Regions from separate parts of the Rhizobium sp. Leaf311 genome, predicted to be linked through region 1. Evidence: riboswitches for the same ligand, from Rfam matches in the RefSeq annotation. Region 1 holds a riboswitch; each other region holds the start of a gene.
What was found. Region 1 has a riboswitch for thiamine pyrophosphate ahead of thiB (thiamine ABC transporter substrate binding subunit). Riboswitches for the same ligand answer to the same signal wherever they lie in the genome.

Region 1 (10,415 bases):
TCGGTGCCGTAAACGAAGATTTCCCGGAACGGGCGGGGATCGGGCAGGCCATCCAGCAGCTTGGGATCGAACTTGAAGGCAAGCATGGCCTTTGGCAATCCGTTTTCATCGCGCTGGAAATAGTTGGTGCGCAAGGTCGAATCCACCGCATTGACGTAACGCCGCAGGGTACGGTCCTCATCCAGGTTCGGAACGCCGCCGAGCGCCGTTTCAATTTCCTTGTGAAGATCGGACAGTTTGCGAAGGCGTGACTTCTCGCCAAGTTTGGGGTCGAACCCGCTGGCAAACAGGTCGAATATCTTTGCGGCAATTGCCGGATATTTAAAGAGTGTCTCGGAAATGTGCTCCTGAGAATAGACGATACCACTCTGACGCAGATAGCGCGCATAGGCCCGCAGAACCGAGACATCACGCACATTCAGGCCAGCCGCCAGGATAAGGCGGTTGAAGTTGTCATTGTCGACCGAACCGTGGAATACCGCCAGAAAGGCCTCTTCCAGCCGTGGCCCGTAGACAGCCAGGTCAAGCTTGACGTCCTTCGGCACGTTCAATTCCATGTCGTGCAGAACAATGGTTCGGGTCGTCTCGCCAGACACCACGCCAATATCAAAGGTCCGTTCGCTGGTAACGCCAAATCCCAAGTTTTCGAGCAAAGGCACACGACGCGACAGCGGCAGATGTCCATCGCGGTGGAAAATCTTGAGAGACAGCTGGTCCTCGCTCTGATCGTCACGACGATAGAATTCGATACGCACCGGCTCACCCTCTGCGGTGGCAACGATGTCAGCCATGTCGGCAAATGCTTCGTCGGGCGTGAACGCCTCCTGATACGCCTGATCCACATCCAGGACCGGTGCCCCGACCGGCGAGAGCATTACGAAATGGTCGATCCAGCGCGCAGCAATATCGCCCACGGCCTGTTCGAGCTTGTCCTGCGCCACTCTGGGCGTCTTGTCATTCGTACGCCCGACGATGAAATGCACACGGGCAACTGCGCCTTCCGGGAAGGCAGGGTAGTAGGCGGAAATGTGCCCGTCATAGACCTGCGCCAGGTAGTCGCCGATCTTCTCGCGGACGTAGGAATTATATTCCTCGCGCGGCACGAAGATGATGACAGAAACGAACCTGTCGAAGCGATCGATGCGCGGCAGAACACGCACGCGTGGTCGATCACTAAGTTCCATGATCTGCTCGATGAAGCGAATGAGGAGATCCGTATCGATCTGGAAGAGATCGTCACGAGGATAGGCCTCGAGCGTATTGTAGAGGGTGCGTCCGGAGTGGCTGTTGGGATCGAAGCCGAAATGATGCTCGACCTCCGCAACCTTTGCCCGCAGCAGGGGAATGTGCCGCACGGAATGGGTATAGGCCGTTGCGGTGAACAGACCGACGATGCGCAGTTCCCCGATGACATTGCCGTCTTCATCGAAGCGCTTGATGCCGATATAGTCCATATAGGCGCGCCGGTGGACGATGGATTTCACATTCGCCTTGGTGACGATGAGGAAATCGGGACCATCGAGGAACGCCAGGATTTCCGGCGTGGTGGTGACCGCGTCCTTGCCCAGACGCAGCACACGGACGTTCGGATCTGTCAGCGTACCAAGCCCGCTACCTTCTCCGCGCTCCACCTTGGCGTTCTTGCCTGCTCCTGAATAGCTGTAGTCGCGCATCCCAAGGAACGTGAAATTGTCGTTGCGCAACCATTCCAGAAAGGCCAGTGCCTCGGCCCGTTCCGTTTTCCGACGGTTCGAGCCCCTTTCCTTGAGCTCCCTCATCGCCTCGTCGACCTTGGCGAGCATCGGCTTCCAGTCGGTGAATGCAGACTGCACCTGCGACAAAACGAAGCGTATTCGCTCCACAAGAATCTCGGCCGCTTGCGGGCTTACCGGCGCGATATGAAGCTGGATCAAGCTGACATTGTCTTGCGGAGCGTCCTTTTCAGGATCAGCAAGGCGATATCCTCCGCCAACACTTCCATCGACCGCCATGATCGGATGCACGGCGAGGTAAAGGCTGCGATAGCTGCTGGTCACCTCCCCCATCACGGAATCATAGAGGAAGGGCATGTTGCGCCCGATAATCGTCAGAACAGAAACCGGAACATCGCGGGGAGAAATGCCATCTACTTGGGACACGCCAATATATGGTGCATCCTTTTTCCAGCGAAGAAGCTCTTCTGCCGTGTGCTGTGAAGCAATGGAAAGCATTTCTGGAGAATAATACTGGATATCATCGGCGCTTGCTCGGCCATAGACGATCATAGGGTCTATGAAGGGCTTTCCGGATGCTTCGGCCAGTTTTCTGGATTTTTCGAGTTGTTTGTCGCGTTTTGGATTGTTCCGGTAGCCCATTTTGTCTTTTTCCTCCCGAAGGATGAGGGTTTATGAAGAAAAATCGAAAAATATCGTCATTTACGCCGATTTCGAATCGGATATTGGCGCGGAATTATGAATAGTTTAAGTGTGCATCAATGCTTTGAACGACGAGCGGTAAATTTATTCGATTGAATTCGCGACATTTTATCGTCGGCCTTCCCGCGCAAGTATCAAACGACTCGGTTCTGCTGACGGCCGCCACGCCTATTGTGACGGCATAGTCACGGTAGAAGCAAATTATTGATTTCCACGTATTTTTGTGATAGACCAGAAAAACTGATCCACAGCGTGGCATTTGCGTGCCCAGAAACACCACGAAAGCAAATCATCACTTGCACGCGGTCTCCGTGACATATCGATTGTTTGTGTTGTCAGCCTCCGGGTTGCGAGATGAATTATTTTTGAGTGCACGACTGTACCAGTACGAAGTCACCTGACGGTTTCCCCCGTCTCATCCGGGCCTGACCGACCCGACCCCGGAAATACCGGGTGTATGTAACAGGGAGTTTTAAGAACGAATGACGACCCAGCAGAAGAAATCTCCAGCGCGTCACGGTTTCAAGACCGGTGAAGCGATCGTTTATCCCGCTCATGGCGTCGGTACCATTTCGGCAATTGAAGAACAGGAAGTTGCGGGCATGAAGCTCGAACTGTTCGTCATTGATTTCGAAAAAGACAAAATGCGCTTGAAAGTTCCTGTGGCCAAGGCTGTCAGCATTGGTATGCGCAAGCTTTCTGAAGGGGATTTCGTCGAGCGCGCACTGAAGGTTGTTCAGGGTAAGGCTCGTGTAAAGCGCACCATGTGGTCGCGCCGCGCGCAGGAATATGATGCCAAGATCAATTCCGGTGACCTTATTGCAATCGCAGAAGTGGTTCGCGACCTTTATCGTGCCGAGAACCAGCCGGAACAGTCCTACTCGGAGCGCCAGCTCTACGAAGCTGCTCTTGATCGCATGGCTCGCGAAATTGCGGCCGTCAACAAGATGTCTGAAACAGAAGCCGTTCGTCTTGTTGAAGTGAACCTCAACAAGGGACCGAAGCGCGGCAAGACCGTTGAAGAAGAAGACACGCAGGAAGAAGAAGCCGCTTAATCAGCGTCATTTTCAAATCAAAAAACCCGGCTTTCAATCGGCACATGTTCCAAGAACATGGCCGCGTTGAAGACCGGGTTTTTGTTATTCAGAGATGATCTTCACGCGATCACCGGCTTGCACGGTCGATGTTGCGCTCATGGCATTGAGGACGCGGAACAGTTCCACCTTGCGATCTGTGCCCATCATACGGGCAGACAATGAAGCGACCGTGTCCCCTGGCTTCGTCGTGACCACCCTGACCCGAAGCGGCTTTAGCGCGGCAATTTCGCTGGGTGTCATCTTGCGGAAGCTTGTGCGCAGAATGTTTGCGACGCCATCCAGCTGCGGACTGCCCTTCGGCACCGCCGTCAGGAACCGGAAAATCTGCTGACCAACGCGGATCACGGTCACGTCGAAATCCCATTTATCCGCAGTCGCGCGTGCTGTCGCGGCAGGCAGGCCGTTGATCTCGGTTTCCCGCACGGTGTCTGGAACCAGCCCGGCCACCCAGCCGCTTGTGAGATAGTTGGCGAGCGTGGTCTGCTTAGGATCGGCAACGCCATCGAAGCGAATGGCCATCTCGCCGGGGCCCGTCGCTAGAACCGCCTCCACCTTGTTGTCGATCTGGAAGCCTTCCGGCACATCGAAGCGAATGCCGAGCGTTCCATGCAGGAAGGTGTTGCCACGGACATAGCCCTCCTGCGGGCTGTCGCCATAGAGAAGTCCATCTATGCCATTGAGGAACCAGTCCCGCCCCTTGTCGCCGACCTGGCCTTCCTGACCGAAGGCGCGGGCGTGCCTGCGCGCCAGCTCGATGCGCTGCGGCGTGTTTGGGTGGCTGGAAAGGAAGTCGAGGCTTTGATCGCTGTCTGGATCAGCCGAGGTGAAGCGGGCGTAGGCCGCCATCGAATCGAGGAAACGCGGCGATGCAAAGGGATCGTATCCCGCTTCTCCCAACATACGCACACCGATGACGTCCGCCTGCAATTCCTGCTGGCGCGAGAAGGCCGCAAGACGCAGCTTGCCACGGGCGAGCGCCTGCTTGCCGGCGAGGTCGCTTGAAAGCACTTCTGCCACGACCCTGCTGGCAATGACTTCCGCCTCTTCGCGACGTTGGCGCTCAATGCCGTGGTTGGCCGTGACGTGACCCATTTCATGCGACAGGACGGCTGCGACTTCGGAAGCATCATTGGCAAGAGCCAGAAGACCGCGGGTCACATAGAGATAGCCGCCCGGCAATGCAAAGGCGTTGATGGCAGGAGAGTTGAGAATGGTGATGCGATAGGACTGTTGTGGATTCTCAGAAACGGCGGTCAGCGCACCGGCGATACGCGCGACAAGGCGTTCCGTCTTGTCGTCGTGATATTCACCACCATAGCTGGCAACGATACGCGGATGCTCACGGGCGCCCATCTGCGCGCGCGGATCGTTCTTCTGAACCTGCTCCACGGTCTGCGGATTGTCCGAGGGCTTCAGCGTCGATTGATAGGACGGGCTAAGCAGAGATTGGCAAGACGACAGGACGAAGCTCGCTGTCACCAGCGCCAGCCCTCTTCTTAATGCCTTGCCCCTGCGCCATACATTGTGACCGGAGGTGTGGCTCTGCTGAGCCTTCACACACGTCATCATTCTGCTCGTCTGCTCCTAACGTTCCTGATCATCCGTTAATTGCAGACCAGAATACCATAACGCCCCCAAGGGCACTTGAATGCGCGAACAACGAAAATGATCCATCATGCAAAGACGTTTCGAGGGGAAGATTGTTCGCATAATACTTCAAGCAGTTATTCAAAATTCGCAAGTGCAAAAATGGTGCATCGCCTCTCTGTTTTTCAAGGCTTGACAGTGCGTCGCGTCGAAATTGTGACGCGGCGTCGAAGAGATGCGAGCGTTAAGGCAACAATCAGACATGGAGAAACATGCTGATCTCGTCGATATCGGTCGCATCGAAAAAATTCTGGGCGCTGCCTTGAAAGACAACGCGTCCATTGGAGAGGAAAACAACGGCGTCTGCCAGGCGACGTATGTCATCGGGATGATGTGTTACTAGCAGAATGCTGTTGTCCATGTCGTGATGAAGGGCCTTCAGCAAATTGGCCATGCCCGACCGCAAACCCGGATCGAGAGCCGCAAAGGGCTCATCCAGCAACATCAACGGACGCTGCCTTACCAGAGCTCGGGCAAGAGCGGCCCTTTGTCGCTCTCCGCCCGACAATGTCGAGGGCAAGCGCTTTTCAAAGCCTGAAAGTCCAACCTTCTCAAGCGCACCTTTGATTGCGGCTTTATCCGCGTTCGACAAAGACAGCGACGGGCTGACGCCGAGGCCGACATTGGTCACGATATCGAGGTGAGAAAACAGATTATTGTCCTGAAATATGATGGAGACGGGCCGCTCTGCCGGATCGAGCCCCGCCATCTCGCGCCCCTCGATAAGAACGCGCCCTTCGTCGGGGTTCTCAAAACCGGCAACGAGATTGAGCAGTGTCGACTTTCCAGATCCCGACGGCCCTACCACGGCTGTGATTTTTCCGCGCTCAAACCCGCAATCCAGCAAAAATTGCTGTTGTCCAAGCTTCAGTGAGACATTGTCGAGGCAGGCTCCCCAATCCGCAGGATTCTTCATGCAATTGCTTTCATTGAACGACGGGAAACGCCGCCTGCGGCAAGGACAAGGCAGATGACACCGAGAATGAAGGCGTAACCGGCAGCATCCTGTGTTCTGTAACTTCCCATATTGCTGTAGACCAGCCAAGGCAGGGTGACAAAGTTCTCTGATCCGAAAAGCGCAACAGCACCCAGGTCGCCGAGCGAAAGCGCCATCGCAAAGAAGAACGCCGTCGCAGTGGGACGCCACAGGACCGGCCAATCAACAAACCGGAATCGCGATAGTCCACGAAGACCCAGCGCGGCAGAAAGCCTGCCGGTGCGCGCATCATGGCTCAGGAATGCCGGCTCGATAACGCGCATGGTAAAGGGCAACGACATCAACATATTGATGATGGCGACGATAACAGGTGCAAACGCCGCCACATCGCCGAAGGGCCGCAACAGCAGAAACCAGCCACTTCCCAAAACGACGGGCGGTACAAGCAGGACGAGAGATGAGCCTGCGCCCATCAGAACAAGAAACGCCTTCAGGCTGAAACCGGCCTCTCTGCGCAAAGCAATGGCATGGCGCGCGCGCACAAGCGCATATGAAGCGAAGACGGCCAGCAGCCCGGAAAAAAGCGCGATCTGAAAGCTTGTCGCCGCTGCCTGCCGGAAAGTGGGGGCAGAAAGTAACCGCCACAGATCCGCTGAAACGCCAGCAGATGCGACCGCGCACAAGGGAGCCCCGACCAGAAACAGTACGGAAAGAATGACAGCGCTGTCCCACAAGCGAGGCCCCGCTTTTCTGCCATCCATGCGCAGCACGGGCCGACCCTGGCTTTGTCTGTCGGGCTCGGCCGAGGGTAGCAGCGCGAGCAAGGCCAGCAACGCCCCTGTCATGGCGATCTGCATCACCGAAAGCGCGATTGCGCGCGGTGGATCGAAATCAAACCGCAGCGCCTGATAGATCGCCACCTCGATTGTCGTGGCCGCAGGTCCCCCGCCCAACAGCAAGACGAGGGTGAAGCTTGTTGCGCAGAGCATGAAGATAAGTCCTGCGACCCCTGGCAAAAGTCGTGCGACGGCAGGCCATTCCACGAAGCGAAATGTAGCAAAAGGTCCAAAGCCCAGCGCCGAGCCCATGCGCCAATATTCTCCCGGCACCACCTCAAGTCCGGCCAGAAAGAAGCGGGTTGCCAGCGGAAGATTGAAGAAAACATGGGCAACAAGAATGCCGGACAGACCGTAAATACTAACGGGCGCGTCCAGACCCGCAGTCTGCAGAAGCATATTGAGGACACCCTGCCTGCCCCAGATCGATATCAGTCCAAGCGCGCCGACAATGACCGGCAAGCCCATGGGAACCGCCATCAGGCGGATGATCCATATGCGACCGGGGAAGTTACGCTGCCGGGCAAGTGCCAAGGCCACCAGCAATCCAAGCGCGACGGACAGCACTGTCGAGAGCGTCGCCTGCCAGAGCGTGAAGCGCAGTATCCGCCATGTATAGGCATCGATCAGGCCAACAGACGCGGCGCTGACGTCGAAGGACAGAAGCGCATAAATTGCAAGCCCGATGAAAAGGACGACAGCGGTAACCGTCGCGGCTCCGCCAAAGATGAACCATCGCCCTTCCCGGCGTCCTACCATGACCTGCTTCGATCCTACTTGACGCTCATCGCCGCGAGCCACTCATCGATCCAGGCCTTGCGGTTGCGCGCCACATCCTCCGGCGACATCAGAAAGGTCTTTGATGGCTGCACCAGCTTGGAGAACGCAGCAGGCAGGGGCGCGGAGGTCGGTGCCACCGGCATCATCCAGTTGTTTTCAGGAATGGTGTCCTGGAAGCCGGAGGTGAGAACGAATGCCAGAAACTGCTGCGCCAGCGCATGTTGCGGGGCATTCTTCAAGACCCCGGCAACTTCGATCTGGATGTAGTGCCCCTCATCAAAGGCGGCAGCCTGATATCTTTCGCTATTTTCCGCCACCATGTGATAGGCAGGCGACGTCGTATAGGACAATACCATCGGCGCTTCGCCTTTGGTAAAGAGGCCATAGGATTCCGACCATCCGGGTGTAACCGTCAAGATGCGGTCCTTGAGCTTCGACCAGGCCTGCGGCGCCTGATCGCCATAGACCGACTTGACCCATAGCAGCAGGCCGAGACCCGGTGTTGAGGTGCGCGGATCCTGAATGACGATTTTCTGGGCCGGATCGCCCTCGACCAGTTCCTTCATGCTTCTGGGCGGCGTTTTCATCACCTGCGTATCATAGACAACGGCGAAATGGCCGTAATCATAGGGAACGAAGACATCGTCCTGAAAGCCACCCGGCACCTTTGCCGCAGACGCATCGACCCCGGATTTTTCGAAGAGCCCGGTTTGCTTGGCTTCCGCAATCAGGTTTGTGTCGAGACCTAGAACGACATCCGCTTTTGACGATGGACCTTCCAGCTTCAGCCTGTTGAGAAGCGCCACACCATCGGCTACGCCAACGAAGTTGAGGGTGCAGTCACACGCTTTCTCGAATGCGGCCTTGACCTTAGGACCGGGGCCCCATTCTGAAACAAAGCTTTCATAAGTGTAGACGGTGAGCGTCTTCTTATCCTGCGCGGCGGCAAGACCAGGAACCATCACCGATGCCAGCATAAGGCCATGAAGGAAAATACGACGGAACATCAAAAGCACCTCCTCAAGCGACAAGGGGAAAAGGGCGTCTTGATGGAAGCCGTCTAATCCCTCCGCCGGTGTTAACCGGATCAGGTTCTTCGGGTTGGCAGAGCCTCTCAGCCTCGTTCGTGTCAGAACAAAGCACCCCGTTAGATCTGCCGAAGATGTAGTGCCTCAGGAGAGAATTAGCAAGACGGCAACGTCTAGGCCGGGGCGCTCATATGGACCAGTTCCCAGACATGGCCATCGGGATCCTGAAAGCTACCCGCATACATGAAGCCATGATCCTGCACGGGCTTCCACTCCGCCCCGCCATTGGCCAGCGCGGTGGCGATCATCTGGTCGATCTCTTCACGGCTGGAGGCAGAAACACAGGTGAGCACTTCCTTGGTGCGCATCGCATCGGCAATATCGCCATTGATGAAATCGCGGAACCGCTCCTCCTGCAGCAGCATGACGAAAATATTCTTCTCTATGATCATACATAGCGTGCGATCATCCGAGTATTCGGGATTGAAGTTGAAGCCAAGCGCGGTGAAAAACGCCTTGGATCTTGCGACATCCTTGACCGGCAGGTTGACGAAAATCATGCGCATGTCTGGCTCCTCCGCTGCAACAGAAAACGCGATCTGCGTTACTGTCATAGATGGTGCCGTGACGCCGTCGCCGCAATGAGGCCCGTCTAGCTTTCGAGTTCCTCACGCAGCATCTCGAGTTCCAGCCACTCTTCCTCCATCGTTTCGAGCTTCTGGCGAAGCTTCGACATCTCATCGGCAAGCGTGTTGAAGACCGCCGGATCTTTGGTGAAGAGGTTGGGATCAGCCATGCGTTCCTCGCGCCTGGCGATTTCTTCCTGCGCCTTCTCCATCTCCTTGGGAAGATTTTCCAGCGCGAATTTCTGCTTGAAGGACAGCTTTCCCTTGGCTTTCAAAGGCTCGGCAGCGGAGTTGGACGAAGCGGAAGCCTTGGCCTTTTCCTGCTTTTCGGCCTTTCGCTTCTCGTCCGAGGCGCCCTTGCGCTGCGCCATCATGTCCGAATAGCCACCTGCATATTCAATCCAGCGACCGTCAGGCGCATCCGGATTGGCAGGAGCGATGGTGGAAGTCACCGTGCGGTCGAGGAAGTCGCGGTCGTGGCTGACGAGGATGACAGTGCCTGCAAAACCGGCAACAATCTCCTGCAGGAGATCAAGCGTCTCGATATCGAGATCGTTGGTGGGTTCGTCGAGGATCAGAAGATTGGTCGGCCGTGCCAGAATGCGCGCCAACATGAGACGTGCGCGCTCGCCGCCCGAAAGATTACGGATCGGAGTTCTGGCCTGTTCCGGCTGGAACAGAAAATCCTTCATGTAGCCGGTCACATGCTTCAACTCGCCATTGACCAGCAGGTTTTCACCACGGCCATCGGTCAGATAATGCGCCAGCGTATCGTTGGGGTTGAGATCCTCACGCTTCTGGTCGAGCGTCGCAATCTCCAGATTGGTGCCAAGCTTGACCCAGCCGCTGTCCGGTTCCAGCTGACCGGTCAGCATCTTGAGAAGCGTTGTCTTTCCCGCACCGTTGGGACCGACGAAGCCGATGCAATCGCCCCGGTGAACACGCAACGAGAATGGCGTGACGATAGGCCGATCACCATAGGACTTGGTGATCGCATCCGCTTCGATCACCAGCTTTCCGGACTCGCGCCCTTCCGTGACGGTGGCCTGA
Region 2 (10,415 bases), on a different contig from region 1:
TCTTCAGGCTGATGCCGTGGACGGCGGTGGTGGTTCCGTAGACTTTTGAGACGGAGACAATATCGATCTCGGCGGCTTTACTCATGCATCTTCCCCTGCTGTCGATCATCTCCTTGCATAAGACGTGCCAGTTGGCGGAGCGCAGGGTAAGTTTCTGTAATTCAATCCGATTTTTCGAGCGTGGATTTCCTGGTTAACATCCCGTTCGTGGCGCTGATTAAAAAAGAAGCGATTGTGAGCGATTATGCATCACGATTGTATCCAATATTTTTGGCGATTGGGTACTTTTGCCTTTGCAGGCCTTGGTTGGTGGGAGTACAAAGGCTGGACCACCGGAAGATACAATGACAACAGCTGATATTACGCCAGACGCCGACGCTACTCAGGAAGGTCGCGCCCAGTCTATCCGCGACACGCTGCGCGATGCAATTGTGGACAGACGGCTTGCCCCGGGAACGAAATTGTCCGAGGCCGAGGTTGGCACGCTGTTCGATGTCAGCCGAACCGTCGTGCGCGCCGCCTTGCAGATGCTGGCCTTCGAGGGGCTGGTCAAGACGGAGCGAAATCGCGGCGCCTTCGTGTCCAATCCTACTCCGGAAGAGGCGCGGCAGATCTTTGCATCCCGCAGGCTGATCGAGCCGGGAATCGTCCAAAGTGCAATCGAACGGCTGTCAGCAGATGTGATTGCCGAGATGCGGGCTCATTTAACGGAAGAAGCCCGCCATCAGCATGAACGGGGGCCAAGCGCACGCCGGTCCGAGATCAAGGCCTCGGGCGATTTTCATCTGATGCTCGCCTCCGTTGCTGGAAACGCCATCCTTGAAAAATTCATGGCCGAGCTGGTCGCCAGGTCATCGCTGGTCATCGCGCTCTATGGGCGCTCCGGCGTTTCCAGTTGTGGGCATAGCGATCACGCCGCCATTCTCGATGCTCTCGAGAGCGGCGATGCCGAAAAGGCAAAGCGTTTGATGCTGCATCACATCGATCACATCGAAACCGACCTGGACTTGCGCAACAAGGAAGGTCTGGCGCTTAAAGATGCGCTGTCCTTGTGACGTGTATCGGCAGCCGGTTGCCGCCGATACGGGTGCGAATGTCAGGCGGCATATCTGCTGATCGCAAGATCCCCGGTTTCGATCTCGGGTCTGGTACCACTCACCATGTCGGCGAGGACCCGCGCAGAACCGCAGGCCATTGTCCAGCCAAGAGTGCCATGGCCTGTATTCAGATAGAGATTGGTGTAGCGCGTGGGGCCGATAACCGGCGTGCCGTCCGGCGTCATCGGGCGAAGGCCAGACCAGAATTTCGCCTGGGATTGGTCGCCGGCACCGCCGAACAAATCCTCGATCGAATGGGTCAAGGTCGCCTGCCGCTTGGCTGGCAGGTCTTTGCTAAAGCCCGCAATCTCTGCCATTCCCCCGACGCGAATACGGTCGCCAAGGCGGGTAATCGCGATCTTGTGCGCTTCATCCATGACGGTTGAAACCGGTGCGCGCGCAGCATTGATGATCGGTACCGTGATCGAATAGCCCTTGACCGGGTAAACCGGCAGATCGATACCGAGAGGCTTGAGGAATTGTGGCGTGTAGCTTCCCATTGCCCCGACAAACGTATCGGCCTCCAGAGTGCCCTTCGTCGTCTCAATGGCCTTGACGCGGTTGCCTTCGGTAATCGGCCGCAAAATGCCGGTGTCGTAGAGGAATGTCACACCGGCCTGTTCGGCAAGCTTTGCCAGTTCGGTGGTGAACATGAAGCAGTCGCCGGTCTCGTCACCGGGCAGACGCAGGCCGCCGACGATCTTGTCTCTGGATGCTGAAAGGCCGGGCTCCACGGCGGCACAACCATCGCGATCCAGAATCTCGTAAGCCACGCCGCCAGCCTTCAGCACCGCCACGTCCTTGGCAATGCCATCAAACTGCTTCTGCGTTCGGAAAACCTCCAGCGTGCCCTGCGTCCGCTGGTCGTACTGGATGCCGGTTTCATCGCGCAGAGCCATCAGGCAATCGCGGCTATATTCGGCAATGCGCACCATCCTGCTCTTGTTGACGGAATAGCGCGCGGATGTACAGTTGCGCAGCATCTGGCCCATCCAGCGCCATGCAGCCGGGTCCGCTGTCGGTCGAATGATAAGAGGGGCATGTTCCATGAAAAGCCACTTCATGGCTTTCATCGGAATGCCTGGGGCAGCCCAGGGCGAGGAGTAGCCCGGGGATACTTCTCCCGCATTGGCAAAGCTTGTTTCAAGTGCCGCAGCAGGCTGGCGGTCTATCACCGTCACCGAGTGACCCGCCTTTGCAAGATACCAGGCGGACGTGACGCCGACGACACCGGCACCGAGAATAACGATTTTCATATCTGCCTCACTCGTCTGCGTTGCTTGTTTCGCCGGTAACACCGGCTCTGTCTGGCTGAATATAGGTTCTGCGATAGCGTTGGCCGAGGCCCGTCAGAATCTCATAGGATATTGTCCCGGCATCCTCGGCAAGCGCTTCAAGCGATTGGTCGGGTCCAATCAGTTGCACAAGGCTGCCATGGGTCAGGCTTCCCGCAGGCAGGGCTGTGATGTCGAGGCTTATGCTGTCCATGGACACACGGCCGGCAATTGGCAGGCGGATGCTATTGAAATAGGCGGCTCCGCGATTGCTGAGAGAGCGGGGAAGACCGTCCGCATATCCCGCCGCAATCGTAGCCAGCCGCGTTTCAGCGGACGCACGGAACGTGCCGCCATATCCGACAAGCGTATCTGTGGGGACTGTCCGCGTCTGGATTACTGCGACATCCAGCCGAACTACCGGTTTCATCGGGTTGGGGCGCAACGTTGAAGGCGCGCCGCCGTAAAGAGCGATACCCGGGCGCATTAGCGCGTTGTGGTAATCGGCACCGAGGAAGATGCCGCCCGAGTTTGCAAGGCAAACCGGCGTGCCGGGAAACATGTCCGATGCCTTGCGCATCACGACGAGTTGCGATGCATTGAGCGGACTTTCAGGTTCATCAGCGCAGGCCAGATGGCTCATGAGATAGCTGATAGCGATGCCGCGAAGACGTGCCGGCTCTGCTTTCAGCGCATCTAGCTCAATGGGCGCCAGACCAAGCCGCGACATGCCTGTGTCGATCTGGATCGCCGCCGGGAGAACCTGTCGCAGTGCAGCTGCATGGGCTGACCACTGCGCGATTTGCTCAAGGCAGTTCAGAACCGGCGTAATGTTCATCGCCGTGCAGGAGGTTTCGTTGCCCGGCTGTAATCCGTTGAGAACGAAGATTTGCGCATCACCGGCAAGGCGAAGGCGCAGGGCGATTGCCTCATCCATATGGGCGACGAAGAAATGACGGCAGCCAGCGTCGTAAAGCACGGGCGCGACCATGTCTGCGCCCAAACCATAGGCATTCGCCTTCACAACGGCGCTCGTTATCGAGGCGGGTGCCTTTGCCTTCAACAGGAGATAATTGTCACGAAGCGCGCCCAGGTCTATCGTCAGATAGCCGCTGGCACCGCCACTTACCGTCTGGCGATTGATCGTCATATTCATCGTCGTTCCCTTATTATTGGGAACAAGTCTATTGCAACAATCATCGAATTTTTGCAGTTTGATGTGCAGATTATTCGAATGATTGGCTCAGCACGCAATTTTCAACGGCAGAACGGAATATCTTTATGTCTTCTCTGGACGCTACCGATCGCCACATCATCCGCCTGCTTCGGCTGAATGCCCGCATCAGCAATGCCAAACTGGCCGCCGAAGTCGGGCTTTCGCCGTCTGCTTGCCTTCGCCGCGTCGATATTCTCGAGCGGGAAGGTGTCATCCGCGGCTATACCGCGCTGACGGGAAGCGCGGCTGGTGGCGATGTCATCTCCGTTATCGTCCAGATCACGCTTGACCGGCAGACGGAAGATTTCCTGAATCGTTTCGAAAATGCCGTTCGCCGTTACCCGGAAATCCGGGAATGCTATCTGATGACTGGCGGATCGGACTACTTTCTGCGGGTAGAAGTTGAAACCGCAGGGGATTTCGAGCGCGTCCACAAGGATATCCTGTCGAAACTGCCGGGAGTATCCCGCATCCATTCCAGTTTTGCCATTCGCAACGCCTTGGCAAGCCCAAAGCCGAGAGCGTGAGAACGGTCGACCGCGCTTTGGGTGTGACAAGCTGCAGTCAGGCACTCCACCAGCGATAAAAATGATGCACGGGGCCGTGCCCGCCGCCTACCCGCAAGGTGCGTCCCGCAGCCAACGCCCCCTGGAGGTAATCTTTTGCCAGACCAATAGCGTCGGCCAAGGGATAACCCAGAGCCAGATTGGCCGTGATGGCAGATGCCAACGTACAGCCGGTCCCGTGGTCGTTTCGGGTTTCGAGCCGGGGCATGGCGAATTCCTGAACGCCCGTCGAATCCAGGAGAATATCGATACTCTCCGAGCCGGAGGCGTGCCCGCCCTTGATCAGGACTGCGCCGACGCCGGTCTTCAGGATTGTTTCGGCCTGCTGGATAACCTCATTGCGGGATGCGGCCATTTTCATTCCGCACAAGAGAGCAGCCTCAGGCAGGTTTGGTGTTGCCAGCACCGCCAGGGGAAGCAGCATGGACCGCAGACCCTCGACAGCATCTTCCTGCAGCAAGCGATCTCCAGATGTCGCCACCATCACCGGGTCCAACACCACAGGCATTTTGCGGCCTTGCAGGCCTGCGGCGATGCATTCGATGGTCTCGGTGCGCGAGACCATCCCGATCTTGACGGCATCGACCGTGAGATCAGAGAATACAGCGTCCATCTGGGCCCGCACCATTCCGGCCGAGACGTCTTCAACGGCGGTAACGCCCCTGGTGTTTTGTGCGGTGATGGCGGTCAAAACGCTGGCGCCATACACGCCCAAGGCAGAGAATGTCTTGAGGTCGGCCTGTATGCCCGCGCCTCCGCCGCTATCGGAGCCCGCAATTGTCAGTGCGATGACTGTCATCTGCGTGCCTCCAGCGCAATATCCACATGATGGCGGAAGTCCCGGGCTGCGGCGGCAATATCGGTGGCGCGAAACAGCCCGGAAATAACCGCCACACCGTCTGCGCCTGCGGCGATGAGGGCGGGCACTTTGTCCAGTGTGATGCCTGCTATAGCGCCGACCGGCATATCGGGCCGCATGTTGTTCAGAATGTTCCGAAGTTCCCTGAAGCCCTCCAGCCCAACGGGAGCGTCGGGGTTTACTTTCGAGACGGTATCGAAAACGCCGCCGATACAGGCATAGTCTGCCGGTGCGTTGCCCGCGCGCTCGGCGTCGTCCATGTTTTTGACCGTCAGGCCAATAATGGCAGCAGGCCCGAGCAGCCGCCTTGCCGTTGCCGCGTCCATGTCATCGGCACCCAGATGGACGCCATCCGCGCCAGACGCGAGCGCTACGTCGACCCGGTCATTGATGACGAGCGGAACGCCCGTGCCTTGCAGAGCTTGCAGAATGAGAACTGCCTGCTGGATCATCTCTCGGGTCGAGGAGTGCTTGTCGCGGTACTGGATGATGGTCGCCCCATGCCGCGCCGCCACCGCTGCGAGTTCCGGAAGGGGGGCGATATCGGCCAGCGATTTATCGACCAGCGCGTTCAGCCTGTAATCAATTCTCATGTCGTTCAATCCTCGCAAGCGAAACTATGTCATCGGTACTCAGTCCGTTCACGGCATCGAGAAACGCCGCCTCGAACGTCCCCGGACCACGCGAATGCCGTGCCGCAATTTCCGCAGAAACGCCTGTGACGGTCAGCGCGGCTGCGGCCGCCAGAAGCGGGTCTGTCTCAACCGCCATGAATGCTGCAATGACGCCGCCGGAGAGGCAGCCGGTGCCGGTGACTTTCGCCATCCAGGGATGACCGTTGTGGATGGTTGCCGCCCTGTTCTGGTCCTGAAGCAGGTCCTGCGGCCCGGTCTGGATACGCAGCGCCTTGGCGACATCGCCGATCACGGACATTTCCGCTTGGTTGCCGCGCACGATTGCGGGGCCGAGCGCAAGCATCTCCCTGGCAAATGCTAGGCGGGATGGGGAATAATCGCAGTGAACAGGGTCAATGATCCAGGGCTTGCCCTTGGCGTTTGCAATGGCGACTGCTTGCCGGATGACCTTGCGGCGTGCCTCGTCCAGCGTGCCAAGGTTGATTGTCAGCGCATCGACCATGAGGACGAAGTCCTCGATCTCCTCCGGCGATGACGTCATGGAGGGAATGCCGCCGACAGCGGTTATACCGTCTGCCGTGAATTTCTGGACGACGGTATTCATCAGGCAGTGCACCCGCGGACGTCGCTCGCGCACCCGCGTTAAAAGCTCGCCCGCCTTTTGGGCCGTGGGGAAATCGATCATGGTTTTCTCAGCACTCCAGACGTCTCGATGCAGAGACCCGGGCCAAGCGGAGAAGAGAAAAGCATTGCCTGCGCAGACTGTTCCGTTCCTACGCCGGCATGACCCGGATCAGGTTCAAGGGTCCGGCTCAGCGCCATCTCAGCATCGTCAGATGCTCCCCTCGGAATGTCTCGAAAGTGGCGTCTTTTACGCCTGCTGTCAATGGCGCGAAGGCATGGCAGTGCCACACCTTCGCGGCAACCATCAGGTCAAATGCACGACGGTTTTTTCGCGTGCAGATTTGAGTGCCGCATCGGCCAGCTTCAAGGCGATGAGGCCGTCCTTTGCGGAAGGCGAGGGTGCGGCATTGTTCTCGATGGCATCGATGAAGGCCGCGATCTCGGCGGCGTAGGCTGCTGTGTAACGCGTCATGAAGAAATCGTGCAGAGGCGGACGCGTATAGCCATCCTTCGTCGCGATCTCGATGGAAACGGGCCGCTGGTTTTCTGCGGCTACCGAGCCGAGCGAACCGTGGACTTCGATGCGCTGATCATAGCCATAGGTCGCGCGCCGTGAGTTGGAAATCATCGCCTGACGTCCCGTCGCCGTGGTCAAGACGATACTGGCGCTATCGTAATCGCCGAGTTCCCCGATCTTGGGGTCCACGAGAACGGAGCCGCTTGCAAACACGCTGACAATCTCTTCGCCGAGCAGGAACCGGGCGATGTCGAAATCATGGATGGTCATGTCGCGGAAGATGCCGCCCGAAACCTTGATATATTCCGGCGGCGGCGCGCCCGGGTCACGGCTGGTGATGGTCACCATCTCGACCTTGCCGATCTGGCCGTCATCTATTGCTTTGCGCACGGCACGGAAATGCGGATCAAAACGGCGATTGAAGCCAAGCATGATCTTGGCGCCCGTCTCTTCCACCACATCGATGCAGGATTGGGCACGTGCGACATCCAGATCGATCGGCTTCTCGCAGAAAATAGCCTTGCCAGCGCGTGCAAAGCGCTCGATCAGATCGGCGTGGGTATTGGTAGGTGTGCAGATGATAACCGCATCAATGTCGGGATTGGCGAGAACGGCATCGATGGTGCTGATCTCGCAACCGGTTTCATCGGCAATCGCCTGAGCTGCCTCCTGAAAGGCGTCCACCACGGCAACCAGCTTTGCACGCTTGTCAGAGGCAATTGCCTTGGCGTGCACTTTCCCAATGCGCCCGGCACCCAGCAAGGCCAATTTCGTAACCATCGTTTCCTCCCGATCTGGTCATCTGGGCGCGTTGGTCGCGGTCGAGAATAGAAAGTCGGCGCGAGCACGAAACCCATTTTGGAATATATGTTCCATCTTGCTAGATGCCCGTTTCATTTGTGTCAAGCAGTCTTGAGCGACAGGTGCAGGCCAGATATTTCGAGCAGCAAAAATCCCATGCGCACACGCCCGCGCACTCCTTGTCGGCTGCGTCTCTTTGGGAATGTCTGGAAGGTCTCGCGCTTAGCTCTCCGGCATCCCCGGTATCTGATTGATCGTCCGCATCTGGTTGATGGTGCGATCCGCCAGATGCTCCGCGCGCGCCTTGGACCGGTCAGCATCTTCGGGAAAGGTGTAGGTCATGTATGACAATGAGGTTTCAAGGTCATTGTTGTTGTGGCCAAGGATAGCGGCGAAATAGCTGTTCTTGGTGACCCGTGGGGGCGCGAAATTGCGGAACGCTATTTCCGCGTAGAGATGACGCAGGCCATAGGGTTTTGCCGGTTCTTCCTTGGGCCAGATATCTTCGAATTTGGCGATAACTGCATCCCGCAGGGGCAGACGAACTTCCGAGGTGAAGTCGTCGACGCTTAGCCCCAGCCAAAGCTTTCCATCGCTACTCTCGCGCAGGCGGCGATAGGCGTCGAGGACGATTTTCGATTGCTCAAGCACAGGAATTTCATAGGTGACACCGAATTTCGTGCCTTCGCCCTGCTTGGTCTTGGCCTGACCGTTGAAAAGCACACTCCATTTCGAAACGCCCTTGCCATAGGGCGCAGGCTTGAGTTCCGCCTGTGTGAAGATTTCATAGGGGCGACGCCCGGTCGTTCCCATCAGTCCAATAGCAATCGTCATGGGATCGGATGCGAGCAGGTAGCGGCGACACCGCTTCATGACTTCGGCATGGTTTTCGAATGTAATCAAAGAACCGTGCTTCTTGGCAATCTTCGCCATCTTGATCTTGCGTGCCTCATCGTAAAGCTGAGGCGTTCCGGCGGCGATGCGCAGCATCGGGTGCTCATCGCCAAAGGCCTCACGCAAGGCATTCCGGTATTTCGTGATGTAGGAGATTACGGTTGCCTGCGCCTTGTCCTTCATCGAGTCCATTTCGCGATCCCACAGGGCCTGCATCTCCGCCTTGGTCGAAACACCGTTGGTGGCGGCAATGAAGTTGGCAACGCGCAGGAGAAAACGCGGCTTGCGGCCAACCATATTGGCCTCGGCCCGCTCGAGTTTTTCCCGGATGGAAGTGGCGACACCGATGGCGGGATAGTCTGCCGCCTTTATATAGGTATCCAGCCGCTCCCGAAGTTTTTTCATGTTGCAGATGGCAAGCGGAGTCGTCTTGGGACCGAAGGCGTCTTTCAACGCGTATCTATATTTTACAATATATAGCTCGAGCGTCTTTTCCGTGCGTCCGTTTTCGAAGTGAAATCGCACCTCTTCGTTCCAGAGTGCGCCAATTTTCTTCGTGTCATACGTGCCGTCTGACTTTTTGGTATTTTTTATTTTTTCGATAAATTCCCCGATGCGGTCTACCAGCACGGGTGTTTTGGTTTTTCTTTTTTCGGCAACGGACATGCTTGACCCCGGCAATATGATTCGCACTGCAAAAAGTATATTTTATAATGACTTTGAAAAGCCAGTCTTCTTTATTAGCTCTATTGAAACGGCTGTGTCGGAGCTATGGCAGGGCGTGTAAACCACTGTGGCCCGGCCTCCGACATATAGATGTGGTCTTCCAGACGTATTCCGAATTTGCCCGGATAGACCAGCATCGGTTCGTTGGAAAAGCACATTCCCTTTGCAAGCGGCAAAGCGTTGCCACGAACGATATAAGGTGCTTCGTGGATTTCCAGGCCAAGCCCGTGACCGGCGCGATGCGGTAACCCCGGCATGGCATAATCCGGCCCGAGCCCATGTTTCCTAAAGACCGCGCGGGCCGCGTCGTCGAGACTGCCGCAGGCTGCGCCGATTCTGGCTGCGTCAAAAACCGCCTGCTGCGCTTCGCGCTCGATAGCCCATGCATCCGCAAAGGCAGCGTCTGGTTCTTCCAGCACATAGGTGCGGGTAATATCGGAGTGGTAGCCTTCGATGCGCAAACCGGTGTCTACCAGAATGACATCGCCTTCCTGCAGCACCTGGTCGCCATCCGCGCCATGCGGGAGTGACGTTGCCGTTCCAAAGGAAACGATGCAGAAGTAGGAACCGCTGCCGCCGCTGAGCGCCCGGTGCTGTTCATCGATGAACTGAATAACCTGCGAGGCGCGAATGCCGGGTTTCATTGCTGCGTGCGCGCGCCTGTGGACCTCAAGCGTAAGATCCATCGCATATTGGATGATCTCGATTTCTGCCGAAGACTTCAGACTGCGCAGGCCGCTGATGAGATGTCCGCCGTCGACAAGCCTGTCCTGTCCACAGGCCTTGGCCAGTGCGTGATAGACAAAAAGCGGCAAGGCATCATCCAGCGCGATTCGGCCCGCTCTGCCAACAATCCGTGCCACCAGTTCCGCCGGGCTTTCTTCTTCCTGCCAGAGGTGGATGTCGCCCTCGATATGCGGCAGCGTGTCGACGCGCGACTTCTCAAATCCCGGCACAATATAGTGCAGCGCAGATTGCGTGATGACGGCTCCCAGAAGCCGCTCGCTCTGGTGCCAGACGAGGCCGGTGAAATAACGCAAACTCTCGGTCGAGCCGAGAAGCAGTGCGTCTATATCTTGCTCGCGCATAGCAAGACGCAATCGCTCCAGCCGTTGCAGGCGTTCTGCGGTGGAGATGGAGGCTGGTCCGGGGGGCTTGAACATGCGTCGATCTCAAATTGATTTGACACCACATGGATTAGCGGCT
Region 3 (10,415 bases), 110 kb from region 1:
CGGGATGCGTGGATGAAGCACTCGAATGGGACGTGACAGCGCAAGCTCGTCCGTGGCGAGATAGAGCATCTCACCCCGAACCCCACGAAGACCGGCAAGTCTGCCCGCCTGCGCGGCGCCCGTGCAATCCACGCGATGGGGGAAGGCTTTTTCGTCAACGACGTCTGCCCCCAGATGGAAATCCACGCCGAGAGAGACAAGCCGCTCATGAAGCGCATTGAGGGCGGCTCGTGGATCGAGATGCCCCTCGCCCTCAAAGAAAAGACCGATCGGAAAACGCCCTGCGAGATCAGGTTCGAGCGCCGCAATTTCGGCCTCATCCACCCAGCGATAACCCGTCGTGCGCGACGCAAAGCGCGACAGTTCAGCCTTGTCCCTGCCTTGGGCCACAACCAGCGTGCCTTTGCGGACAACAAGACCCGGCGTGGCCTCGTCCCACCAGTCGAGGGCGGATTGGCCGAGCGTCAACACCGCCTCATCCGCACTCTCCCTTTCGCACCAGGGTGCCAACATGCCGCCCGCAAACCAGGACGCACCGCGCCCTGGTTGATGCGCCGGATCGCAAAAGGTAACGCAGGCACCGCGGCGGGAAAGTTCCAGCGCAACCGTCAGACCCGCAACGCCTGCGCCCTTGATAAGAACATCCATCTCAGCCCTCTGCCGGTTTTTCCAGCGGCATATAGAGATCACCGCCCTGCTGGAATTTCTGCGCCATGGCTTCCAGACCTTCCTTCTGCGCCTCGGCACGAATGTCGTGCGAAATCCGCATCGAGCAGAATTTAGGCCCGCACATCGAGCAGAAATGGGCGACCTTGTGCGCTTCCTTGGGCAGGGTCTCATCGTGAAAGGACCTGGCTGTCTCAGGGTCGAGCGACAGGTTGAACTGATCTTCCCAACGAAACTCGAAGCGCGCCCGCGATAGCGCATTGTCGCGGATCTGTGCCGCCGGATGTCCTTTGGCGAGATCGGCGGCATGGGCGGCGATCTTGTAGGTGATCACGCCAACCTTGACGTCATTGCGGTCCGGCAGACCGAGATGCTCCTTTGGCGTGACGTAGCAAAGCATGGCCGTGCCGAACCAGCCGATCATGGCAGCGCCGATGCCTGAGGTGATGTGGTCATAGCCGGGGGCAATATCGGTGGTGAGCGGCCCAAGCGTATAGAAGGGTGCCTCGCCGCAGACCTTCAGCTGCTTGTCCATGTTCTCCTTGATCTTGTGCATTGGCACATGGCCAGGCCCTTCGATCATCACCTGACAGTCTTTCGCCCAGGCGATCTGTGTCAGTTCTCCAAGCGTTTCCAGTTCTGCAAACTGCGCAGCATCATTGGCATCGGCAATAGAGCCGGGACGCAGGCCATCGCCTAACGAAAAGGAAACGTCATAGGCCCGGCAGATGTCGCAGATTTCCTCGAAATGCTCGTAGAGGAAGGACTCCTTGTGGTGATGCAGACACCACTTGGCCATGATGGAGCCACCACGCGAAACGATACCGGTGACCCTGTTGACGGTGAGCGGAATGTAATGCAACCGCACACCCGCATGGATGGTGAAATAGTCGACGCCCTGCTCGGCCTGCTCGATCAAAGTATCGCGAAACACCTCCCAGGTCAGGTCTTCGGCAATGCCGCCCACCTTTTCCAGCGCCTGATAGAGAGGGACAGTGCCAATCGGGACCGGAGAGTTGCGGATGATCCATTCCCGGATATTATGGATGTTGCGACCGGTGGAAAGGTCCATAACGGTGTCGCCACCCCAGCGGATGGCCCAAACCATCTTGTCGACCTCATCCGCCATGGAGGAGGTCACCGCAGAGTTTCCGATATTGGCGTTGATCTTGACCAGAAAATTGCGGCCGATAATCATCGGCTCGGCTTCCGGGTGGTTGATATTGGCGGGAATGATCGCCCGGCCAGCGGCGACTTCCTGACGCACAAATTCCGGCGTGACGAAATCTGGAATATGTGCACCAAAACTTTCGCCATCGCGCACCAGCTTGTCCTTGATCGCCTCGCGGCCAAGGTTCTCACGAATGGCGATAAATTCCATTTCCGGTGTGATGATACCTGCTCGGGCATATGCGAGCTGCGTGACGGCCTTCCCGTCCCTGGCTTTCAACGGCCGATGACGCAGCGGGAATTCAGGTGTCAGCCGCTCGCCCGTCGCAAAGCCGTTATCCTCCGGTTTGACGTGGCGGCCATCATAGACCTCCACATCGCCCCGAGCGACGACCCAGTCATGACGCAGCCGGGGCAAGCCGCTCTCGATGCTGACGGTATGGGAAGGGTCGGTGTAGGGGCCGGAGGAATCATAGACTGTGACCGGCGGTTCGCCGGCTGTTGGATGCACGGCGATTTCTCGCATCGGCACACGAATATGGGGGTGAAGGGTTCCCGGCTTGTAGATTTTAGTGGAGGCAGGAAGCGGGCCTGTGGTGACGACAGGCGAGAGATTTTTAGCGGCAATGTTCATCGTGAGGCTCCAAAGCAAAGACAGTGGAGACCCAGTTCGAGCATGAAGACGAAAAACCACGGACGAATAGCGATAATGTTCGACGAGGTCGAACTGCCAGTTCCGCGTTTGCACCGTCCCTACGCCAGTATGAACTGGATCAGGTTCAACGGGTCACTGCGCGCGCTAGCAGTATCTCAGCCCCTTGCCGGGACCCCCCTGGTGAATGTCGCAATGAAAGACCCGGCGTCATCTTTTGTCAAGTTGCGATATTGGGCGCTTTTTTAGCGGTCACGACAAATTAACCTAGCCATTTATACGAATGTTATTTTTTCCAGCTTATTTCGAAGAATGCGTTATGATGACGCGCTAATATGGGAGAATATAGGGAATGAATTCAACAATTCGTGAAATACTATCGAAATTCGGGCAGCTCCCTGCGCCGGTCGATACAATCGCTGACGACGCTGATCTTTATGCAGCGGGACTTTCTTCTTTCGCATCAGTACAGTTGATGCTTGGTATCGAAGACGCATTCGATATCGAATTTCCTGACAGTATGCTCAATCGCAAGTCATTTGCGAGCATCCACGCAATCGAAACCACAGTGAAGACGATTCTCGACGGCAAAGAGGCGGCGTAATGGACCTTTCCGTCGCACCGCCCAATGCCACGCTCTCTGCGCGCGCGGCTCGGGTCGCGTCAATCGCCGCACACCATGCGGATGACGTCGATGCGGCCGCACGGTTCCCGAAGGAAGCTGTCGATGCCCTGCGCTCGGAACGGCTTCTGGGGATTCAGGTTCCGGCACATCTCGGCGGCGAGAGTGCCAGCCTTTCGCAGATTGCGGACATCTGCTGCACCCTTGGGCAGTCCTGCTCTGCAACGGCAATGATTTTCGCCATGCACCACATTAAGGCATCCAGCCTTGTCGAGCATGGTGAGGAGCGCGCCTGGCACACCGATTTCATGCGGCGTGTGGCAGCCGAGCAGCTTCTGCTGGGTTCGGCAACGACGGAAGGCGGCATAGGCGGAAATCTGCGAAACTCGATCTGCGCGATCCATATCGATGGCGAGAATTGCACGCTGGAAAAAAACGCCACCGTCATTTCCTACGGCAGTGAAGCGGACGCCATTCTCATTACATCGCGCGCCCATGCCGATGCTGCGCCTGCCGACCAGGTCATGACGGTTTTCCTGAAGAACCAGTACAGCCTTGAAAAGACGCATGTCTGGAACACGCTGGGTATGCGAGGCACGTGCTCGGACGGATTTCTGTTCAAGGGCCAAGCGCCCGCACAGCAGATTTTTCCGAAACCCTTTGCGGAAATCGCCGCGCAATCCATGCTGGCAACCTCCCACCTTTTGTGGAGCGGCGTGTGGTACGGCATCGCCGCCGATGCTGTCCTCCGCGCCCAGGCATTCGTTCGCGCAGCAGCCCGCAAGTCGCCCGGTGTCGCACCTCCAGGCGCTATTCGTCTGGCAGAAGTATCCAGCAAGCTGCAGATTGTGAAATCGAACGTCATTGCTGGTCTCAAGGCCTATGAAGACACCAGAAACGATCCCGACCGGCTGATGTCGATGGCCTTTGCCATCGCCATGAACAACGTCAAGATATGCTCGTCGGAAACCATTCTGGAAATCATCAACCATGCCATGCTGATCTGCGGCATCATGGGCTACAAGAACGGTACGCCCTTCAGCCTCGGGCGGCATCTTCGAGATGCCCATTCGGCACAGCTGATGATCTCCAATGACCGAATCCTCAGCAACTCCGCCAATCTCCTGCTCGTGCAGAAGCAGGACACCAGCCTCTCGGGATAAAACCATGGATATGCAAACATCGTTTCTCGATCGCCTGTTCGACAAGGGACTGCTGATCGATACCGGCGTCGATGGACTCTACGGTCGCAGCGGCCAGTTCGAAGACGTCATTTCAGGATTCGAACGCCTCATCGGCAAGTTCGGCGGTGCAGACAATGCGGAAGTGATCCGCTTCCCCCCCGGCATCAACCGCGCCTATTTCGAAAAAAGCGGTTACATGAAAAGCTTTCCGCAACTGGCCGGCACGGTCCACTCCTTCTGCGGCTGCGAACTGGATCATGTCAGCCTGATCAAGAGCATGGACGAGGGCACCGACTGGACGAAAGACCAGAAGATTACCGATATCGTCCTGACCCCTGCTGCCTGCTACCCGCTCTATCCGACCATCGCCAAGCGCGGCAACCTCCCCAGCGGCGGCGGTCTTTACGATATCCAGTCCTACTGCTTCCGCCATGAACCATCCAAGGATCCGGCCCGGCAGCAGCTTTTCCGTATGCGTGAATATGTTCGCATCGGCACCCAAGGCGATGTTACCGACTTCCGCCAGCTGTGGATGGATCGCGGCGTGGAGATGATGGAAAAGGTCGGCCTGGACGTCAAGCTCGAGATCGCCAACGATCCCTTCTTCGGGCGGGCTGGAAAGATGCTGGCCAACAACCAGCGCGACCAGAACCTGAAATTCGAGCTGCTGATGCCCGTCACATCCACGGCCAACCTGACCGCTTGCATGAGCTTCAACTACCATCAGGACTCATTCGGCGCAAAATGGGGCCTCAATCTCGCCGATGGTGCCGTTGCCCATACCGCCTGCGTCGGCTTCGGACTGGAGCGCATTGCGCTTGCCCTGTTTGCAAAACATGGACTGGATGTCGAGACATGGCCACAATCCGTGCGGGACGCTTTGTGGGGCTAAGGACGGCATGACCAGCATATTTCCGGCGTTGAGTGCCGAAGCCTATCTTCCACATCCGTTGCATTCATCGGAGCGGATGTGGCCGGAAACCAATTGCTACGTCGATCTGTGGATCGAACTTCTGGCGGCAAGCGCCTTGCCGCCAGAGGCCATGCTGGGTTTTACACTGGCGCAGGACTTCGAAGGCGATCAGTTCACCTTCTTCAAGGTGCCGCTCGAAGACCTGGAAACGCTCTATGGCATCCGGGTGACGGAGCTCGCGATTTTCGACAGGCTTGAGAGCCACGTCGAAACGCAATTGCAGCGCGGTCGCATCTGCCTGATCGAAATGGACAGCTTCTACATGCCCGACACGCAGGGCGTCGGCTATCGCAAGGAGCACGGCAAGACGACGGTCGCCATAAACCGCATGGACCTGCAAAACCGCAGACTGGAATATTTCCACAATGCCGGTTATTTCGCGCTTGAAGGTGAGGATTTCTCCGGCATTTTCCAGCATCACCTCGGTGATGACGATCTTCCTTTTCTTCCCTACACGGAATTTGCCAAATTTCCCGAACATCCTGTTGATGATCGCGACAGACGGGAAGCGGCGCAGCGCCTGCTGATCCAGCATTTTGCGAGAAGACCGAAGAAAAATCCTGTAAGGGCCTTTGCCGAGGTTTTCCCGTCGCAGGTGGAAAAAGTGGCGGACCGACCCTTCGGCTTTTTCCATAAATACGCATTCAACACGCTGCGTCAGCTTGGCGCCAATTTCGAACTGGCCGCCAGCCATCTGGAGTGGCTTGGCGGGGATATAAGCCATTCCGGCGCGGCGGTTCAGGCTCTGCGGATATCCGAAGTCGCCAAATCCGTGCAGTTTCAGCTTGCCCGTGCCATCGCCCGGCGCAGGTTCGATCCACTCGCAGCAGCTCTTGATCCCGCAATCGACGCATGGGACGAGATGATGGCGGAACTTGAGGCTGCGCTTGGCAAGGCGAGCGAGGCAGCGTGACGGCGATGTCCGCAACCAAAACCCCGCAAGGCCGGCTCTTGAGCCACGGCTGGACCCTGACGCTGACGCCCGCCAATGCCTTCCAAGCACCCGGCGACATTCCTGCAGAAGCGAAGACCATCGCGGCACCAGTTCCCGGGACCGTTGCGCAGGCATTGGAAATCCTCGGAGCGTTTGACCGGCTGAACCCGGTGCCGCTCGACACCCAGGACGCATGGTATCGAGTATCGATCACATCTGAAACGCTGGAACCGGCCATTCTGCGTTTTGAGGGGCTGGCGACGGTCGCCGAGATTTTTCTCAATGGCAAATGCGTTGCGCACTCGGACAGCATGTTCGAGGCAACCGACGTGCCATTCACTCCCTCAGGCGCCGATGACCTCGCGATCTGCTTTCGCGCTCTGACTCCACGCCTCAAGGCAACAGGTCCGAGGGCGCGCTGGCGACCACAGATGATGAGCAGCCAAGGCTTGCGCCTGATCAGAACGACGGCGCTCGGCTATATGCCGGGTTGGTGCCCCGAGGTTCACGCAGTAGGCCCATGGCGGCCCGTTCGCCTGACAAGCCGGACAGAACGCAGCTTTGACATGGTCTCATCGCGCACTGAACTGGCGGTGGACGGAGCAGGTCTGCTTCATCTCGCGATCCGTATCCACAGCAACGCCGCTAATGTCGAAGTCACTTGCGCCGGCAGATCAGAAAAGCTGACGGCTACAGAGAACGGTATTTTCGAGGGCACGTTGCGGCTGGAGAATATTGAGCCATGGTGGCCTGCAACGCACGGCACGCCGACGCTTCATGATGTGACGCTTCGTATCGACGAGCAGGTCTTCACGCTCGGCACGACCGGTTTCCGGCGCATCGAGACAGAACATGGCGAGGATGGCAAGAGCTTTGGTATCCGGATCAACGGCGTTCCCGTCTTCTGCCGGGGAGCCGTATGGACGACGGCGGATATCGTGCGGCTGCCGGGTGGCAGGTCCGACTACGAACCCTGGTTGCGCCTTGCGGCGAAGGCCGGAATGAACATGATCCGCATCGGCGGGACCATGGCCTATGAAACACCGGAATTCTTCGCGCTCTGCGATGAACTGGGGCTGATGGTGTGGCAGGATATGATGCTGGCCAATTTTGATTATCCGGCAAAGGATCAAGGATTTCTCGCGCACATAGAAACGGAAATCTCGCAGCTTCTGAGCGCCACGGCGCTGTCTCCATCCTTGACCGTGCTGTGCGGCGGCAGCGAAATGTACCAGCAGGGCGCGATGATGGGCCTTTCCGAACAGTTCTGGAAAGGGCCATTGACGGAAGACCTGTTGCCAGCCCATGTAGCGCGGCTGCGCCCGGACGTGGCCTATGTTCCCAACTCGCCGTTCGGCGGAGCCCTGCCGTTTTTGCCGAATGAAAAGGTTGGCCACTATTACGGCGTGGGCGCCTATTGCCGACCTTTGGACGATGCAAGGCGTGCCGATCTGCGCTTTGCGGCGGAATGCCTCGCCTTTGCCAACGTGCCGCAGCAGAGCACACTGGACAAGCATCTTCCGGTAAAGCCGGTACATGATCCGATGTGGAAAATGCGCGTGCCCAGGGATCGTGGCGCATCATGGGATTTCGAGGATGTGAGAGATCACTATCTCGCCTTGCTCTACGCTGTAGAGCCCAGCGTCTTGCGGCGGCAGGATGCCGACCGTTACCTCGATCTGTCCCGCGCCGTCACCGCCGAACTTGTCGAGGCGACGTTTGCGGAATGGCGGCGTTGCGGCTCCAGTTGCAATGGCGCACTGGTCTGGACACTCCAGGACCTGCTACCTGGGCCGGGTTGGGGCGTCATTGACGCAACGGGAGAGCCCAAGTCCATCTGGTATGGGCTCAGGCGCGCCTTTCGTCCGCTGCAACTGGCGCTGACGGATGAGGGTACCAATGGGCTCGATATCCACGTCATCAACGAAACCGCCGTCGACATGGATCTTGTCGTTGACGTCACGTGTCTGCGCGACGGCCTTCAGCCGGTCGTGACGGGTAAAACATCGGTCACCCTTGCCGCCCGCGACAGGCAGAAAATCCCGGCAACCGATTTGTTCGGAGCATTCTTCGATACGACCTACGCCTACCGTTTCGGGCCGCCATCGCATGATGTCACGGTAGCAAATCTCTACGATCAGAAAAGCGGCGCGCATCTCGCATCGTCCTTCCATTTCCCGCAGGGGCGGCAGATGGCGATGCATCCAGCAACGCTGGAAACCGAGCTTGTTCACAACGACTGTCTGTGGACGTTGCGGGTAAAAACCGACGTTTTCGCCCAGTCAGTGCATGTCGAAGCTGAAGGTTTCAGACCATCGGACGACTGGTTTCATCTGGCACCCGGTCAGACAAGGCACATCGACCTTGAGAGGCTCGACGCCCAAAGCGGAGACAGGCCCTCGGGTGCACTGAAATCCCTTGGCAGTCGACGTGCCTTTCACTTCTGAACTGGACGGACGAAATTTAAGTCGGCAATATTGTATTCGCCAACTTTGGTACCTTATTTTCCAAGGTTTCTGACCTATATAACCGCCATTAAACTATTCTGAAACGCACCCTTCTTCCCACGACTGCGGCTTTGACGCAGTTGCAAACATCGATTACCTTCTGACCATTCCGGAGGGCGAGAATTTTTATGATCGCGCCATCCAGTCCCGTTCATAGTCTGAAGACGAGCCGTATGATTTCCAGGTGTATCCGGTCTGAAAATCATACCGCTCGGCACGGCAAGGCGTAGAAATCCTACATGGAAAAAAGTCTAACCCGTTACATCTGGAATCACACGCGGCGGCAGCAGCTTTACATCCTGCTCATCGTCGCTCTTTCGATGATTCCCTATTTTCTTGCCTTCGACCTGCCAAAACAGATCGTCAACGGCCCCATTCAGGGGGACGGATTTGAAGGCGTCAACTCGACGCAACTCTTCATGCATATTGCCTTTGATCTTCCCTATATCGGGACGGTCACGCTGTTTCCGGGCATCGAACTGAGCCGACTGGGAATGTTGATGGGCTTGAGCCTGACATTTCTGGCTCTCGTCATCGTCAACGGGCTCTTCAAATATTACATCAACACCTACAAGGGTCGTCTCGGCGAACGTCTTCTCCGCCGCATACGCTTCCAGCTGATCGACCGCATTCTTCTGTTTCCGCCATCCCACTTCAAACGGGTTAAGGGTGCGGAAATCTCCAGCATGATCAAGGATGAGGTAGAGCCGCTGGGTGGATTTACCGGCGATGCCTTTGTCCAGCCCGCACTTCTGGGCGGGCAAGCGCTGTCGGCCCTTTTCTTCATTCTCGTGCAGAATTTCTGGCTCGGCCTGATTGCCGCCTTCATGGCCGCCATTCAGGTTGGCATCATTCCGCAGATGCGCCGTCGTCTTATCGAGCTTGGCAGACAACGCCAGCTGAGCGCCCGGCAACTCGCGGGCCGCATCGGCGAAATGGTCGATGGCATCGGTACGATCCACGCCTATGACACATCCAATTACGAACGGGCGGATGCGGCGCACCGTCTGGGTGAGATCTTCAAAATCCGCTACGATCTCTACCAGTGGAAATTTATCGTCAAGTTCATCAACAATTTCCTGGCACAGCTGACGCCTTTCTTCTTCTATGCGCTGGGCGGATATCTGACCCTGCGAGGCAGTTTGGACGTGGGCCAGCTCGTGGCCGTCATCAACGCCTACAAAGAGCTTCCCGGACCACTGAAGGAACTGATCGACTGGGATCAGGCGCGCCAGGACGTGCAGGTAAAGTACGAGCAGGTCTTCGAGCAGTTCGACTCACCGCTGATGATGGCCGCGAAAATCCAGGAATTGTCGCCACAGGCAGCAGCAGCGATTACCGGCCCCATCGTAATCGCCGGACTGTCCCTCGATGACGATAGCGGCACACGTTTGCTCGATCAGGCCAGTCTGACGATCAATCCGGGGGAAACAATCGCAATCGTCGGCACCGCTGGCGCAGAAGCGCTTGCCGATGCACTTGGGCGAACACTTTGGCCGACCTCGGGCAAGATCACCCTTGGCGACACCGACCTTCACGAATTGCCCGAATCCGTCACCGGCAGACGGATTTCCTACGTTTCTGCAGACACCTATTTCTTCCATGCAAGCCTGAAGGAAAATCTGGTTTACGGCCTCAAACACGCGCCGCTGAAGCCGAAAGTCTATAGCGGTGCTGAACTGGAACATCGCAAATGGGAAGTCCGCG

Region 2: another riboswitch for thiamine pyrophosphate. It lies ahead of ASF69_RS05100 (hydroxyethylthiazole kinase); the one in region 1 lies ahead of thiB (thiamine ABC transporter substrate binding subunit).
Region 3: another riboswitch for thiamine pyrophosphate. It lies ahead of thiC (phosphomethylpyrimidine synthase ThiC); the one in region 1 lies ahead of thiB (thiamine ABC transporter substrate binding subunit).

The regions. Positions count from the first base shown of each region.
Region 1 covers NZ_LMNZ01000022.1:19,419-29,833, reverse strand. The annotation lists gene ASF69_RS20770 (NAD-glutamate dehydrogenase) at 1-2,354, opposite strand, end outside; gene ASF69_RS20765 (CarD family transcriptional regulator) at 2,897-3,469, shown strand; gene ASF69_RS20760 (M48 family metalloprotease) at 3,554-5,080, opposite strand; gene ASF69_RS20755 (ATP-binding cassette domain-containing protein) at 5,355-6,074, opposite strand; gene thiP (thiamine/thiamine pyrophosphate ABC transporter permease ThiP) at 6,071-7,690, opposite strand; gene thiB (thiamine ABC transporter substrate binding subunit) at 7,705-8,718, opposite strand; TPP riboswitch at 8,759-8,868, opposite strand; gene ASF69_RS20740 (VOC family protein) at 8,913-9,305, opposite strand; gene ASF69_RS20735 (ABC-F family ATP-binding cassette domain-containing protein) at 9,392-10,415, opposite strand, start outside.
Region 2 covers NZ_LMNZ01000002.1:198,932-209,346, reverse strand. The annotation lists gene ASF69_RS05135 (ABC transporter ATP-binding protein) at 1-85, opposite strand, end outside; gene ASF69_RS05130 (GntR family transcriptional regulator) at 345-1,055, shown strand; gene ASF69_RS05125 (D-amino acid dehydrogenase) at 1,097-2,353, opposite strand; gene alr (alanine racemase) at 2,361-3,527, opposite strand; gene ASF69_RS05115 (Lrp/AsnC family transcriptional regulator) at 3,653-4,114, shown strand; gene thiD (bifunctional hydroxymethylpyrimidine kinase/phosphomethylpyrimidine kinase) at 4,152-4,952, opposite strand; gene thiE (thiamine phosphate synthase) at 4,949-5,614, opposite strand; gene ASF69_RS05100 (hydroxyethylthiazole kinase) at 5,595-6,332, opposite strand; TPP riboswitch at 6,401-6,503, opposite strand; gene iolG (inositol 2-dehydrogenase) at 6,576-7,568, opposite strand; gene ASF69_RS05090 (telomere resolvase) at 7,812-9,149, opposite strand; gene ASF69_RS05085 (Xaa-Pro peptidase family protein) at 9,230-10,372, opposite strand.
Region 3 covers NZ_LMNZ01000022.1:131,755-142,169, reverse strand. The annotation lists gene thiO (glycine oxidase ThiO) at 1-648, opposite strand, end outside; gene thiC (phosphomethylpyrimidine synthase ThiC) at 650-2,470, opposite strand; TPP riboswitch at 2,569-2,680, opposite strand; gene ASF69_RS21250 (acyl carrier protein) at 2,841-3,092, shown strand; gene ASF69_RS21245 (acyl-CoA dehydrogenase family protein) at 3,092-4,273, shown strand; gene ASF69_RS21240 (amino acid--[acyl-carrier-protein] ligase) at 4,278-5,186, shown strand; gene ASF69_RS21235 (DUF1839 family protein) at 5,194-6,180, shown strand; gene ASF69_RS21230 (glycoside hydrolase family 2 protein) at 6,186-8,648, shown strand; gene ASF69_RS21225 (ABC transporter ATP-binding protein) at 8,948-10,415, shown strand, end outside.